Linked DNA regions of Rubrivivax gelatinosus IL144. The protein of the gene in region 1 interacts with the protein of each later gene in a pairwise test. Links are inferred from orthologs where the notes say so. Each region holds a gene or a part of one and is shown on either strand. Other genes may lie near its edges.

Region 1 (6,931 bases):
TTGAGCATGGGATGGATCGCGGTCGACATGGGCAGGGCCTGTTCGTAGGGGAGTGGGGGCGGGGCGGGATGAAAGAGCGGTGCGCGCCCGGGGCGGCGACAATGCGCGCCCCGCAGCGTGTGCAACCCGGCATTTTAACGGCGATGACCGACCCGACCCGATTCGTTCTCGTGGAAACCAGCCATGCCGGCAACGTCGGCGCCGCTGCGCGTGCGATGAAGGTGATGGGCTTCACGGATCTTGTGCTGGTTCGCCCGCGCTGGGCCGACGTGCTGCAGCGCGAGGAGACGCTGGCGATGGCCAGCGGCGCCACCGACGTGCTCGCCGGCGCGCGTGTCGTCGCCACGCTGGCGGAGGCGCTGGACGGCGTGACGCACGCCTGCGCGACGGCGATGACGCCGCGCGACTTCGGCCCGCCGACGGCGGCCCCACGCCCGCACTTCGCCGAGCTGGCCGCACGCGGCGACGACCGCGTGGCCTTCGTCTTCGGCCCCGAGCGCACGGGGCTCGCCAACGACGACGTCTACCGCTGCCACGTCTGCCTCTCGATCCCGACGCACCCCGACTACGGCTCGCTGAACCTGGCCCAGGCGGTGCAGATCCTGGCCTACGACTGGCGCCAGGCGCAGGGCGGTTTCCCGGTCGTCGCACGCACCGCCGACCCGCGCCTGGCCGATGCCGCGGCGGTGCAGGGCGTGCTCGAGCACTGGCAGCGCACGCTGGTCGAGATCGGTTTCCTCGACCCCGAGGCACCGAAGAAGCTGATGCCGCGGCTCAACCAGCTGGCCAACCGTATGCGTTTGACGCATGAAGAAGTGCAGATCCTGCGAGGAATCGCACGTGCGGCTACACTGAAACGCGACTGATTCCCCCCGGAGCCCACCCTCATGTTCGCCCGTCTGCGAGAGGACATCGCCTGCATCCGCGAGCGCGATCCCGCCGCCCGTTCGACGTGGGAGGTGCTGACCTGTTATCCGGGCCTGCATGCGCTGGTGATGCACCGGCGCGCGCACTGGTGCTGGCTGCATGGTTTCCGCTGGCTGGCGCGTTTCATCTCGCACGTCTCGCGCTGGGCCACCGGCATCGAGATCCACCCCGGCGCGACGATCGGCCGCCGCGTCTTCATCGACCACGGCATGGGCCTGGTGATCGGCGAAACGGCCGAGGTCGGCGACGAGTGCACGCTCTACCACGGCGTGACGCTGGGCGGCACCTCGCTGGAGCGTGGCGCCAAGCGCCACCCGACGCTGGGCCGCGGCGTCATCGTCGCCGCCGGTGCCAAGGTGCTGGGCGGCTTCACCGTCGGCGACGGCGCGCGTGTCGGCTCCAACGCCGTGCTGCTGCAGCCGGTGCCGCCGGGCGCCACCGCGGTCGGCATCCCGGCGCGCATCGTAGTCAAGCACGCCGACGCCGAGCGCGAGGAACGTGCCGCGCGCCTGGGCTTCTCGGCCTACGGCGTCACGCAGGGCGACGACCCGGTGTCGCTGGCGATGAAGGGCCTGATCGACAGCGCCTCGGGCCACGAGCACCAGATCGCGCTGCTGTGGCAGGCGATCGAGAAGCTGGCCGCCCGTTCGCGCGAACTGCCGGCCGCCGACTGCGTGCCGCAGGACGCGCACACGACCGAGCGTTTCGACGCCGACCGCCTGAACCGCCTCGTGAAGTGATTCAGGCCGAGGCCGGCCGCTGTGCGGACTTCGGTCTGAACGCGGCGCAGCGCGCCGGGTCGGTCTCCAGGTACGGCCCGCCGATCAGGTCGATGCAGTAGGGCACCGCGGAGAAGATGCCGCGCACCGGCGGTGTCGCCTGCGGCAGGCCTTCCAGCGTCTCGGCGATGGCCTTGGGCTGGCCGGGCAGGTTGAGGATCAGCGCCTGGCCACGCACCACCGCCGTCTGGCGCGACAGGATCGCCGTCGGCACGAAGGCCAGGCTGATCTGGCGCATCTGCTCGCCGAAGCCCGGCAGCTCGCGTTCGGCGACGTCGCGTGTCGCCTCGGGCGTCACGTCGCGCGGCGCCGGGCCGGTGCCGCCGGTGGTCAGCACCAAGGCGCAGCCGCGCTCGTCGACCAGTTCACGCAGCGTCGCGGCGATCAGCGGCCGTTCGTCGGGGATCAGCCGTTCCTCCCATTCGACCGGGTTGCGCAGCGCCGCCGACAGCCAGGCGCGCAGCGCCGGCAGGCCCTTGTCCTCGTAGACGCCGGACGAAGCCCGGTCGCTGATCGAGACCAGGCCGATGCGCACGGGGTCGAGCGCGCTCACACCGCGTCCCCGATGAAGGGCTTGAGGAACTGGAACAGCTCGCGGAAGTTCTTCGTCTGGCGCTGCTCGACGCTGGCGGCGGCGTCGCGGCGCGCGGCGCGCACCAGGCTGCGCAGGCGCTGCACGTCGGTCTCGGGATGGGCCTGCACCCAGCGCTCGACGGCGCTGTCGTCGGCGATCAGCTCGCTGCGCCAGCGTTCGACCTCGTGCAGCTTCAGCGTCTCGCGCGCCGAGCCCAGCGCGGCGGCGGCGACGGCCTCGCGCAGCACGGCTTCGTCGGCCGAGCGCATCAGCTTGCCGACGTACTGCATCTGGCGGCGCCGGCCTTCGTGCGAGCGCGTGCGGCGGTATTCCTCGATCGCGTCGCGCAAGGCCTCGGGCATCTCGGTGGCGGCCAGGCGCTCGTCGGACAGCGCCGCGAGTTCGACGCCCAGCGCCTGCAGGTCGTGCGACTTCTGCTTGAGCTGGGTCTTGCTGGGGCGATCGTCGTCGTCGGCGTCGTTGCCGCCGCCGTAGGGGAGTTCGAGGCCGCGGTGCGGGGCTGCGCGTCGGGTCATCGCGGTCAGGGTCTTGGAAGCGGGCCGGTATCATAGTCGGGCGCCCCTTTCTCGCACTTCCGAGCCGGTTCCGGCCCGTTCCTCCCCACGATGACGACCTCCAGCGCCCCCGGCTTCGCCTACCGCCGCGAACAGTTCCAGCAGATCGTCGACGACGTTCTCTCCCGGGCGAAGAAGCTCGGCGCCAGCGACGCCGGCGTCGAGGTCTCCGAAGGCGTCGGCCTGTCGGTCTCGGTGCGCAAGGGCGAGCTCGAGAACGTCGAGCGCAACCAGGACAAGTCGCTGGGTGTCAGCATCTACCTCGGCCACCGCCGCGGCAACGCCAGCACCTCGGACTTCTCGCCCGCGGCGATCCAACGCACCGTGCAGGCGGCCTACGACATCGCGCGCTTCACCGCCGAAGACCCGGTGGCCGGTCTGCCCGACGAGCAGGACCTGGCCACGGCCGAAGAGGCCGCGCGCGACCTGGACCTGTTCCATCCCTGGGCGATCGACGCCGCCGGCGCCGCCGAGCTGGCGCGGCGCTGCGAGGCTGCGGCCTTCGCCGTCGACCGCCGCATCACCAATTCCGAAGGCGCCGGCGTCTCGGCGCAGCAGTCGCACTTCTGGGCCGGCAACACGCGCGGCTTCCGCGGCGGCTACGCCAGCTCGCGCCACTACCTGTCGGTGGCGCCGATCGCCTCGCTGCCCGGCCGCCGCCACGACATGCAGCGCGACGCCTGGTACAGCTCGATGCGCGACGCCAGCGAGCTGGCCTCGCCCGAGGCCGTCGGCCGCTACGCCGCCGAACGCGCGCTGTCGCGGCTCAAGTCGCGCCGCGTCGCCACCGCCGAGGTGCCGGTGCTGTTCGAGTCGACCGTCGCGGCCGGGCTGCTGGGCGCCTACGTGCAGGCGACCTCGGGCGGCGCGCTGTACCGCAAGGCCAGCTTCCTGCACGGCTGCCTGGGCGAGAAGGTGCTGCCGGCGCACGTCGACATCGTCGAGGACCCGCACGCCGCCAAAGGCAAGGGCAGCGCGCCCTTCGACGACGAAGGCGTGCGCACCTCGGGCCGCCGCGTCGTCGACGCCGGCGTCGTGCAGGGCTACTTCCTGTCGAGCTACTCGGCACGCAAGCTGGGCCTGCGCACCACCGGTAACGCCGGCGGCTCGCACAACCTGGCGATGACCAGCCGGCTGACGCAGCCGGGCGACGACCTCGACGCGATGCTGCGCCGCCTGGGCCGCGGCCTCTTCGTCACCGAGCTGATGGGCCAGGGCCTGAACTACGTCACCGGCGACTACTCGCGTGGTGCCGCCGGCTACTGGGTCGAGGACGGCCGCATCGCCTTCCCGGTGCACGAGGTGACGATCGCCGGCAACCTGCGCGAGATGCTGGCCGGCATCGCCGCGATCGGCTCGGACGTCTACGTGCAGGGCAGCAAGGCCGTCGGCTCGGTGCTGATCGAGCGCATGAAGCTGGCGGGCGCCTGACGTTGTTGCGGCGCGCCAGCGCCGCCCCCCTGAACGGGAAAACCCCCCGGAGGCCCTGGGGGGCGCTGCCTAGAATCCTGCGCACCCGAACCCTTCAGCGTTCTCGGGATCAGGAGACAGCTTCATGGAACGTCGTTCCTTCGTCCGAGGCGCCGGCCTGGCCGGCGTGCTCGCCGCCGGCAGCGCGCCGGCCATCGTGCATGCGCAGGCCAACATCCGCTGGCGCCTGGCGTCGAGCTTTCCGAAGTCGCTCGACACCATCTTCGGTGCGGCCGAACTGTTCGCCAAGCGTGTCGGCGAGATGTCGGGCGGCAAGTTCCAGATCTCGGTGCACGCCGGCGGCGAGCTGATGCCGCCGTTCGGCGTCGTCGACGGCGTGCAGAACGGCACCGTCGAGATGGCGCACACGGCGCCGTACTACTTCGTCGGCAAGGACATCACCTTCGCGCTGGGCACGGCGATCCCCTTCGGCCTGAACTCGCGCCAGATGACGGCCTGGATGTACGAAGGCAACGGCCTGACGCTGATGCGCGAGTTCTACGCCGCGTACAACATCGTCAACTTCCCCGGCGGCAACACCGGCGCGCAGATGGGCGGCTGGTTCCGCAAGCCGATCACCAAGCTGGCCGACATGAAGGGCCTGCGCTTTCGAACCGTCGGCGTCACCGGCCAGGTGATGGAGCGCCTGGGTGTGGTCGTGCAGGCGCTGCCCGGCGCCGAGATCTACCAGGCGCTGGAAAAGGGCACGATCGACGCCGCCGAGTGGGTCGGCCCCTACGACGACCTGAAGCTGGGCTTCAACAAGGTGGCGCCGCACTACGCCTACCCGGCCTGGTGGGAAGGCGGCCCGCAGCTGGACTTCTTCATCAACAGCAAGGCCTTCGCCGGCCTGTCGGCCGAGTACAAGGCGATGGTGCAGGCGGCGGCCTCCGAGGCCCACGTCGACATGCAGGCCAAGTACGACGCGCGCAACCCGAACGCGCTGCGCCAGCTGGTGGCCGGCGGCACCAAGCTGTTCCGCTTCCCGAAGGACGCGATGGACGAGGCCTTCAAGCAGGCGATGGGCCTGTACGCCGAGCTGTCGACCAAGAACCCGGCGTGGAAGAAGGTCTACACCGACTACTCCAAGTTCCGCAGCGAGCAGAACCTGTGGTGGCGTTTCGCCGAAGCCGGCTTCGACAGCTACATGCAGGCGCAGAAGATCTGAGGCCGCGCGGCCGCACCCAAGCGGCCCGCAGCGCAACGAGAAAGGCCCGCCGTGGCGACACGGCGGGCCTTTTGCTTGGGCGGCCCGGTGACCTACTTGCCGGGCGCGCTGGCCGGCGTGCCGAACAGATCGTCCAGGTTCTCGGTGCTGTCGTCGCGGTTCTCCGCCGGCGGCTGGGCCTCGATGACGATGTTGCTGGTGTCCAGCGCGGCCTTCTTGTCCAGCCCGCCCGAGACCAGGTTCGGGAAGGCGATGACCAGCGCGACCATGATGATCTGGATGATCACGAACGGGATCGCGCCGCGGTAGATCTGCCCGGTCGTCACTCGCCCGATGCGCCGCCCGGTCGGGCGATCGACGTAGTCCTCGGCCGGCGCCACGCTGCGCAGGTAGAACAGCGCGAAGCCGAACGGCGGGTGCATGAACGAGGTCTGCATGTTGATCGCCAGCAGCACGCCCAGCCAGACGAGGTCGATGCCCAGCTTGTCGGCCACCGGCGCCAGCAGCGGCACGACGATGAACGCGAGCTCGAAGTAGTCGAGGAAGAACGCGAGCACGAAGATCAGCACGTTCACCGCGATCAGGAAGCCGACCTGGCCGCCGGGCAGGCCGGTCAGCAGGTGCTCCACCCACTTCGGCCCTTCGACGCCCTGGAAGGTCAGGCTGAAGACCGTCGAGCCGATCAGGATGAACATCACGAAGCACGACAGCTTCATCGTCGTGTCCATCGCCTGGCGCAGCAGTGGCAGCGACAGGCGCCGGCGCCCGACGGCCATCGCCAGCGCGCCGACGGCGCCCATCGCGCCGCCTTCGGTCGGCGTCGCGATGCCCAGGAAGATCGTGCCCAGCACCAGGAAGATCAGCGCCAGCGGCGGGATCAGCACGAAGGTCACGCGCTCGGCCATGCGCGACAGCAGCCGTGCCCGCGCGACGTGGTTGAGCACCGAGAGCGCGAAGGCGATGCCGACGCCCACCGACATCGACAGCACGATCAGCTCGTCGGTCGGCATCTCGTCGGGCCGGGTCTTGGCGAAGGCGATCGCGGCGGCCAGCGAGACCAGCGTCAGCACGCCCAGCGAGCGCAGCCCGGAGCTGCCGTCGTCCTCGCGGATCGTGCGCGCCTCGGCCGGCAGCGCCGGCACCCAGGCCGGGCGCAGGAAGGCCACGCCGATGACGTAGAGCACGTACAGCCCGGTGAGCACGAAGCCGGGGATGAACGCGCCCTTGTACATGTCGCCGACGCTGCGGCCGAGCTGGTCGGCCATGATGATCAGCACCAGCGACGGCGGAATGATCTGTGCCAGCGTGCCCGAGGCGGCGATGACGCCGCTGGCCACGCGCCGGTCGTAGCCGTAGCGCAGCATGATCGGCAGCGAGATCAGGCCCATCGAGATCACCGAGGCGGCGACGACGCCGGTGGTCGCCGCCAGCATCGCGC
Region 2 (6,977 bases), 530 kb from region 1 along the record:
CGCCGCCCAGGCTCTCGGCGAGCGCGAAGATGCGTACCGCCTCGAGGAAACGCCGCGCGCCGGCGAGGTCGGTCGCCAGGTCCAGCGAGATCATGCCGCCGAAGCCCGACATCTGGCGCCGCGCCAGCGCGTGCTGCGGGTGCGACTCCAGCCCGGGGTAGTGCACACGCGCCACCTGCGGCTGGGCCTCCAGCCAGCGCGCCAGCGCCAGCGCGTTGGCGTTGTGGCGCTCGACACGCAGCGCCAGCGTCTTCACGCCGCGCAGCGCCAGGAAGCTGTCGAAAGGCCCGGCGATCGCGCCGACGGCGTTCTGCAGGAAACCCAGACGCTCGCGCACCGGCGCCAGGCGCTCGTCGCGGCCGACGACGGCGACGCCGCCGATGACGTCGCTGTGGCCGTTGAGGTACTTGGTCGCCGAGTGCACGACGAGGTCGAAGCCCAGCTCCAGTGGCCGCTGGTTGAACGGGCTGGCGAAGGTGTTGTCGGCGGCGGCGAGCAGGCCGTGTTCGTGGGCGATGGCGGCCACGGCGCGCAGGTCGGCGAGTTTGAGCAGCGGGTTGGTCGGCGTCTCGGCCCAGACCAGGCGCGTGTTCGGGCGGATCGCGCGGCGCAGCGCCTCGGGGTCGGCGAGGTCGACGTAGCTGAACTCCAGCCCCGCGCTCTGGCGCCGCACCTTGTCGAAGAGGCGGAAGCTGCCGCCGTAGAGGTCGTCGCCGCTGACGACGTGCGAGCCCGCCGGCAGCAGCTCCAGCACGGTGGCGATGGCCGCCAGCCCGCTGGCGAAGGCGAAGGCCTGGGCGCCGCTTTCGAGGTCGGCGACGGCGCGTTCCCAGGCCCAGCGCGTCGGGTTGTGCGAGCGGCCGTAGTCCAGGCCCTGGTGCACGCCGGGGCTGCTCTGCACGTAGGTCGAGGTGGCGTAGATCGGCTGCATGATCGCGCCGGTCGACGGGTCGGGGTGCTGGCCGCCGTGGATCGTGCGCGTGGCGAAGGCGAGCGGGCGGTCGGCGTCGGGGGCGGTGGTGTGGCTCATGCGGCGGCGGTGGACGCCAGCAGCTGCCGGCGCAGGTGGTTGAGCAGGTCGAAACGCGTGACCAGGCCGTGGAAGCCGGCTTCGTCGGCGACGATGGCCACGAGGCCGCGGTCGAGCACGGCGCGCAGCTCGGCGATCGAGGCGCTTGCGGGCAGCGTCTGCGGCGCGGCGGTCATCGCATCGCGCACCGGGCGCTGCAGCGCCTGCGGCCCGGTCTGGGCGGCCACGAGCAGGTCCGATTCGTCGAGCACGCCGACCAGCCGCCCCTCGGCCAGCACCGGCAGCTGCGAGACCTCGGCCAGGCGCATGCGCTGGAAGGCGACGAGCAGCGTGTCCTCGGGCGCGACGGCGACGACGCCGCCGTCTTCGTAGCGGCGCGAGATCAGGTCGCGCAGGTCGCCGAAACGCGGCCGCGCGAGCAGGCCCTGGTCGATCAGCCACTGGTCGTTGTAGACCTTGGACAGATAACGCGTGCCGGTGTCGCAGACCAGCGTCAGCACGCGTTTGGGCGTCGTCTGCTCGCGGCAGTAACGCAGCGCCGCGGCCAGCAGCGTGCCGGTGGACGAACCGCCGGGGATGCCTTCGCGCGCCAGCAGCTCGCGTGCGGCGCCGAAGCTCTCGGCGTCGGGGATCGAATAGGCGCTCTTCACCGAGCCGAAGTCGGCGATCGCCGGCACGAAGTCTTCGCCGATGCCTTCGACGGCCCAGGAGCCGGCCTGGCCGACGTGGCCGGTCTTCACGTAGTCGGCGAGGATCGAGCCCACCGGGTCGGCGAGCACGAACTCGAGCTCGGGCTGCACCTTGCGGAAGTAGCGCGACAGCCCGGTCAGCGTGCCCGAGGAGCCGACGCCGACGACGATGGCGTCCAGGTCGTGCCCGGTCTGGGCCCAGATCTCCGGGCCGGTGGCGGTTTCGTGGGCCAGCGGATTGGCCGGGTTGTTGAACTGGTCGGCGAAGAACGAGCCTGGGATGCCGGCGGCGATGCGTGCCGCCAGGTCCTGGTAGTACTCGGGGTGGCCCTTGCCGACGTCCGAGCGCGTGACGTGCACCGTCGCGCCCAGCGCCTTCAGGTGCAGCACCTTCTCGGTGGCCATCTTGTCGGGCACGACGAGCACCACCTTGTAGCCCTTGGCGCGTGCCACCAGCGCCAGGCCCAGGCCGGTGTTGCCGGCGGTGGCCTCGACGACGGTGCCGCCGGGCTGCAGCCGGCCGTCGCGTTCGGCGGCTTCGATCATCGCGACGCCGATGCGGTCCTTGATCGAGCCGCCGGGGTTCTGCGACTCGAGCTTCAGGAACAGCGTGCAGCAGCCGGTGTCCAGGCGCGTGACGCGCACCAGCGGGGTGTTGCCGATCAGGTCGAGCACCGCGGGGCGCGAGGCGCTCTCGCGCGCGGCGCGGGGGAGTTCGGGGGAACGGGACATCGGGCGTGCCGGAGCGGCCAAAAGCTGAGCAGTCTGGCCGGCAAGCCGCGTGCCGCCAAACGCGTTCGGCGCATGAGCTAAGCCGCTGCCCGCAGATGGCGCGCTTGCTCGTTCGGCGCATATCGAGCGGCGTATCCATTCGTTGGGCGCTGGCTCGGGGCTGCCTACGCTGGCATCCGCCGTCTATCGCCGTCATCGCCCCGGGCGGGGCCGCGGCCGGCGGCCGAAGGAGAACCGATGAACGCCGTTGCCGAACTGCCTGCGTCCGTGGACGCCCACCCCGTGCTGCAGCGTGCGCGCCAGGACGCGCGCGCCGAAGGTCTGCCCTATGCCGGCGTCGTGCCGCCGCAGGACGCCTGGGCGCTGGTGCAGGCCGGTCTGGCGCAGCTGGTGGACGTGCGCACCGCCGAGGAACGCAAGTTCGTCGGCCAGGTGCCGGGCAGCCTGCACGTCGCCTGGGCCACCGGCACCGCGCTGACGCGCAACCCGCGTTTCGTGCGTGAACTCGAAGCCCGGATCGGCGGCAAGGACCCGGTGGCGCTGCTGCTGTGCCGCAGCGGCAAACGCTCGGCGGCGGCCGCCGAAGCTGCCGCGGCCGCCGGCTTCACGAACGTGTTCAACGTCGGTGAAGGCTTCGAAGGAGAACTCGACGCCGCGCAGCAGCGTGGCCACGTCAATGGCTGGCGCCGGCGCGCGCTGCCGTGGACGCAAGACTGACCGCGCCGCCGAACGAACGCATTCGACCGTCAGAGGAACTTCGCGATGACCCGCATCTACGACGACAACTCGCTGTCCATCGGCCGCACGCCGCTCGTGCGCCTGAACCGCATCACCGACGGCGCCGGCGCCACGGTGCTGGCCAAGATCGAGGGCCGCAACCCGGCGTATTCGGTCAAGTGCCGCATCGGCGCGGCGCTGATCTGGGACGCCGAGAAGCGTGGCCTGCTCGGCCCGGGCAAGGAACTGGTCGAGCCGACCAGCGGCAACACCGGCATCGCGCTGGCCTTCGTCGCCGCGGCGCGCGGCATCCCGCTGACGCTGACCATGCCCGAGACCATGAGCCTGGAGCGCCGCAAGCTGCTGCTGGCCTACGGCGCCAAGCTGGTGCTGACCGAAGGCGCCAAGGGCATGAAGGGCGCCGTCGCCAAGGCCGAGGAGATCGCCGCCAGCGACCCGAAGTACGTGCTGCTGCAGCAGTTCCGCAACCCGGCCAACCCGGCGATCCACGAAGCGACGACCGGCCCCGAGATCTGGGAGGACACCGAGGGCGCGGTCGACGTCGTTGTCTCGGGTGTCGGCACCGGCGGCACGATCACCGGTGTCTCGCGCTTCATCAAGAAGGCCAAGGGCAAGGCCATCACCTCGGTGGCCGTCGAGCCCGCGGCCAGCCCGGTGCTGAGCCAGGTGCGCGCCGGCGAGGAAGTGAAGCCCGGCCCGCACAAGATCCAGGGCATCGGCGCCGGCTTCGTGCCCGAGGTGCTGGACCTGTCGCTCGTCGACGTCGTCGAGCAGGTGACGAACGAGGAGGCGATCCACTTCGCGCGCCGGCTGACGCGCGAGGAGGGCATCATCTCGGGCATCTCCGGCGGCGCCGCCGCGGCGGTGGCGGTGCGTCTGGCGCAGCGCCCCGAGCACGCCGGCAAGACCATCGTCGTCGTGCTGCCCGACTCGGGCGAGCGCTACCTCAGCTCGGTGCTGTTCGAAGGCGTGTTCGACGCCAGCGGCCTGCCGCCGGCCGAAGCCAAGGCGGCCTGAGCATGGCCGCCCCGCACGACGACGCGGTCGCCGAACGGCCGGCCGCGGTGACGACGCACGCCCCGCCGACGCGCGCGGTGGCGGTCGAAGACGCTTCGCTGGACCTGGCCGGCATCGTCGCCGGGCTGCGCGCCGCACGCACGCGCTGGCGCAGCGCGCAGCAGCGGCCCGAGGAACACGGCCACCGCGAGCTGCCGTCGCGCGAGGCGCTGGCGGCGATCGTCGACGGCCTGCGCGGCGCGCTGTTCCCGCTGCGCCTGGGCCCGCAGGACCTGCGCCAGGAGAGCGAGGACTACTACGTCGGCCAGACGCTGGACCGCGTGCTGGGCTTGCTGCTGCAGCAGGCCCGGCTGGAACTGCGCTACCAGGCGCGCCTGGGCCGCGGCGACGAGGACGTCGACGCGCGTGCGCTGGCCATCGTGCGCGCCTTCGGCGCCGCGCTGCCGCGGCTGCGGGCGCTGCTGGACACCGACGTGCTCGCCGCCTTCCGCGGCGACCCGGCGGCGCGCAGCGTCGACGAGGTGCTGCTGTGCTATCCCGGCGTGCAGGCGATGATCCACCACCGCATCGCGCACGAGCTCTACGGCCACGGGCTGACGCTCCTGGCGCGGCTGGTGTCCGAACGCGCGCACGCCGAGACCGGCATCGACATCCATCCCGGCGCGACGATCGGCGAAGGTTTCTTCATCGACCACGGCACCGGCGTCGTCATCGGCGAGACGGCGCAGATCGGCCGCCAGGTGCGGCTTTACCAGGCGGTGACGCTGGGCGCCAAGCGCTTCGCCACCGAGGCCGACGGCAGCCTGCAGCGCGGCGGCGCACGCCACCCCATCGTCGAGGACGAGGTCGTCGTCTACGCCGGCGCGACCATCCTCGGCCGCATCACGGTCGGCCGCGGCTCGGTCATCGGCGGCAATGTCTGGATCACGCGCGACGTGCCGGCGGGCAGCCGGATCACGCAGGCGCTCACACGAGAGGCAGGAAACGATGACGGCATCGACGGCGCTGGCATTTGAGGCGCGGCACCTGCCGCACGAAGGCGTGGCCGAGCGTTTCGGCCGCACCGTGCGCCGGCTGCGCCAGGCGCGCGGCTGGTCGCAGGAGCTGCTGGCCGCACGCGCCGAGCTCAACCGCACCTACATGGGCGAGATCGAACGCGCCAGCGCGATGCCTTCGCTGCAGACCGCAGCCAAGCTGGCGCAGGCGCTGGAGGTGCCGCTGGCCGAGCTGATCCAGCGCTGCGAACCGCAGCTCGGCTGAGGCCCGCCGGCTCCCCCTCGATGGCGCACCCGGCTCCCGGGATCCGCACTACAGTGCGAGCAGGGGAGGCAGGATGGTCGCGTGGAGATCGTGGGCCGGCTGGGCCCTGTGCGCATGTCTGGCGCTGTGCACGGCCCACCGGCCGGTGCAGGCCGCGGCCGTCGGCGATCGTGTCGAGGCCGGCGACGTCGTCGCCGTCGGCCTGCTCGAACGTTTCCCGCCGTTCCACGAGTGGCGCGCCGATCAGGCGGCGCCCGCCGGCATGGACGTCGACCTTCTGGCCGAGATCTCGCGCCAGACCGGCCTGCGCTTTCGCTACGAACGTTTCGTCGAGTACCCGGCGCTGCTGAAGGCGCTCGCCGACGGCCGCATCCGGCTGGCGACGGCGATCGCGCAGACCCCCGACCGGGCGCTGACGCTGCGCTTCACCCGGCCCTATGCCTCGGTGCAGCAGGCTTTCGTCGGCCCGGCGGCCATCACCTCGGTGCCGGCCACGCCCGATCTGTCGGGGCGCCGCGTGGCGGTCACGCGCGGCTACGTCGCCGAGATCATCGCCGCCGAGCGTTTCCCGTCGGCCGCACGCCCGGCCTACGCCACCGTGCAGCAGGCGCTGGACGCGGTGCAGCGCGGCGACGCCGACTTCGTCTTCGAGGCCTTGCCGACGCTGCGGGCGCTGATCGCCGAGCGCCCCGACGCCGGCCTGGCGGTGCTGCGCAGCTACGGTTTCCCCGAAGGCCATCTGCGCCTGGCCGCCGACCTGCGCGACGCCGCGCTGGTGCGCCAGCTCGACGCGACGATCGCCGCGCTGGACCCGGCGTTCACCAAGGCGCTGCGCGAGAAGTGGCTGCCGCCCGCGCCGCTGGCGGCTGCCGCGGCCGCCCCGGCGCTGGACGTGGCGCCGCTGCGCGTGGGCTACCTGCCGGGCGACCTGCCGTTCACCGCCGAGGTGCGTCCCGGCGTCGCCGACGGCCTGGGCATCCGCATGATGACCGAGGTGGCGCGCCGCGCCGGCCTGTCGATCGCCTCGTTCTCGCCGATGGACCTGGCCAGCGGCCTGCAGGCGCTGGCCGACGGCCGGCTGGACGTGATGCTGGGCCTGACCGACATCGCCGAGCGCCGCGCGCGCATGACCTTCGTCGGCCCCTACCGCGCCAATCCGCTGGTGCTGATCAGCCGCCGCCAGTTCTCGGTCTGGGACCTGCAGCAGCTGTCGGGCCAGCGGCTGGCGATGATCCGCGGCTACTTCGGCACGCCCTACGTGCGCGCCGCCTATCCGAACGTCGACATCGTCGAATGCGCCGGCTTCGACGACTGCCTGGCGATGGTCGAACAAGGCCGCGCCGAGGCCTCGCTCTACGGCCTGCAGGGCGCCTACGCGCGCCTGGGGCCGCGTGCCGGCAGCACGCTGCACATCACCGGCACCGTGCCCGGCCTGTACGACGAGCACAACCTGGGCGTGTCGCTGGCGCGCGCGACGCTGGCGCCGCGGCTGCGCGACGCGCTCAACGCCG

Evidence for each region.
Region 2: the proteins of cysE (region 1) and cysK interact in binary tests that used the Escherichia coli proteins (3 or more experiments, as listed by UniProt). The link is inferred for Rubrivivax gelatinosus IL144 from one-to-one orthologs.

Annotation. Positions count from the first base shown.
Region 1 is NC_017075.1:1,561,919-1,568,849, forward strand. What follows is about bases 14-2,777. They hold cysE (serine O-acetyltransferase), read left to right. Parts: upstream 14-887; coding sequence 888-1,667; downstream 1,668-2,777. Other genes in these bases: RGE_RS07450 (inositol monophosphatase family protein), read right to left, coding at 14-29; RGE_RS07455 (RNA methyltransferase), read left to right, coding at 144-866; mog (molybdopterin adenylyltransferase), read right to left, coding at 1,669-2,259; yjgA (ribosome biogenesis factor YjgA), read right to left, coding at 2,256-2,777. Outside these bases: more of RGE_RS07450, read right to left, coding at 1-13; more of yjgA, read right to left, coding at 2,778-2,816; metalloprotease PmbA, read left to right, coding at 2,907-4,286; RGE_RS07480 (TRAP transporter substrate-binding protein), read left to right, coding at 4,411-5,493; RGE_RS07485 (TRAP transporter large permease), read right to left, coding at 5,586-6,931.
Region 2 is NC_017075.1:2,086,260-2,093,236, forward strand. The notes cover bases 2,400-5,209. They hold cysK (cysteine synthase A), read left to right. Parts: upstream 2,400-3,213; coding sequence 3,214-4,206; downstream 4,207-5,209. Other genes in these bases: RGE_RS09790 (pyridoxal-phosphate dependent enzyme), read right to left, coding at 2,400-2,451; RGE_RS09795 (rhodanese-like domain-containing protein), read left to right, coding at 2,689-3,168; epsC (serine O-acetyltransferase EpsC), read left to right, coding at 4,209-5,209; RGE_RS09810 (helix-turn-helix domain-containing protein), read left to right, coding at 5,194-5,209. In the rest of the region: RGE_RS09785 (trans-sulfuration enzyme family protein), read right to left, coding at 1-1,030; more of RGE_RS09790, read right to left, coding at 1,027-2,399; more of epsC, read left to right, coding at 5,210-5,222; more of RGE_RS09810, read left to right, coding at 5,210-5,466; RGE_RS09815 (transporter substrate-binding domain-containing protein), read left to right, coding at 5,540-6,977.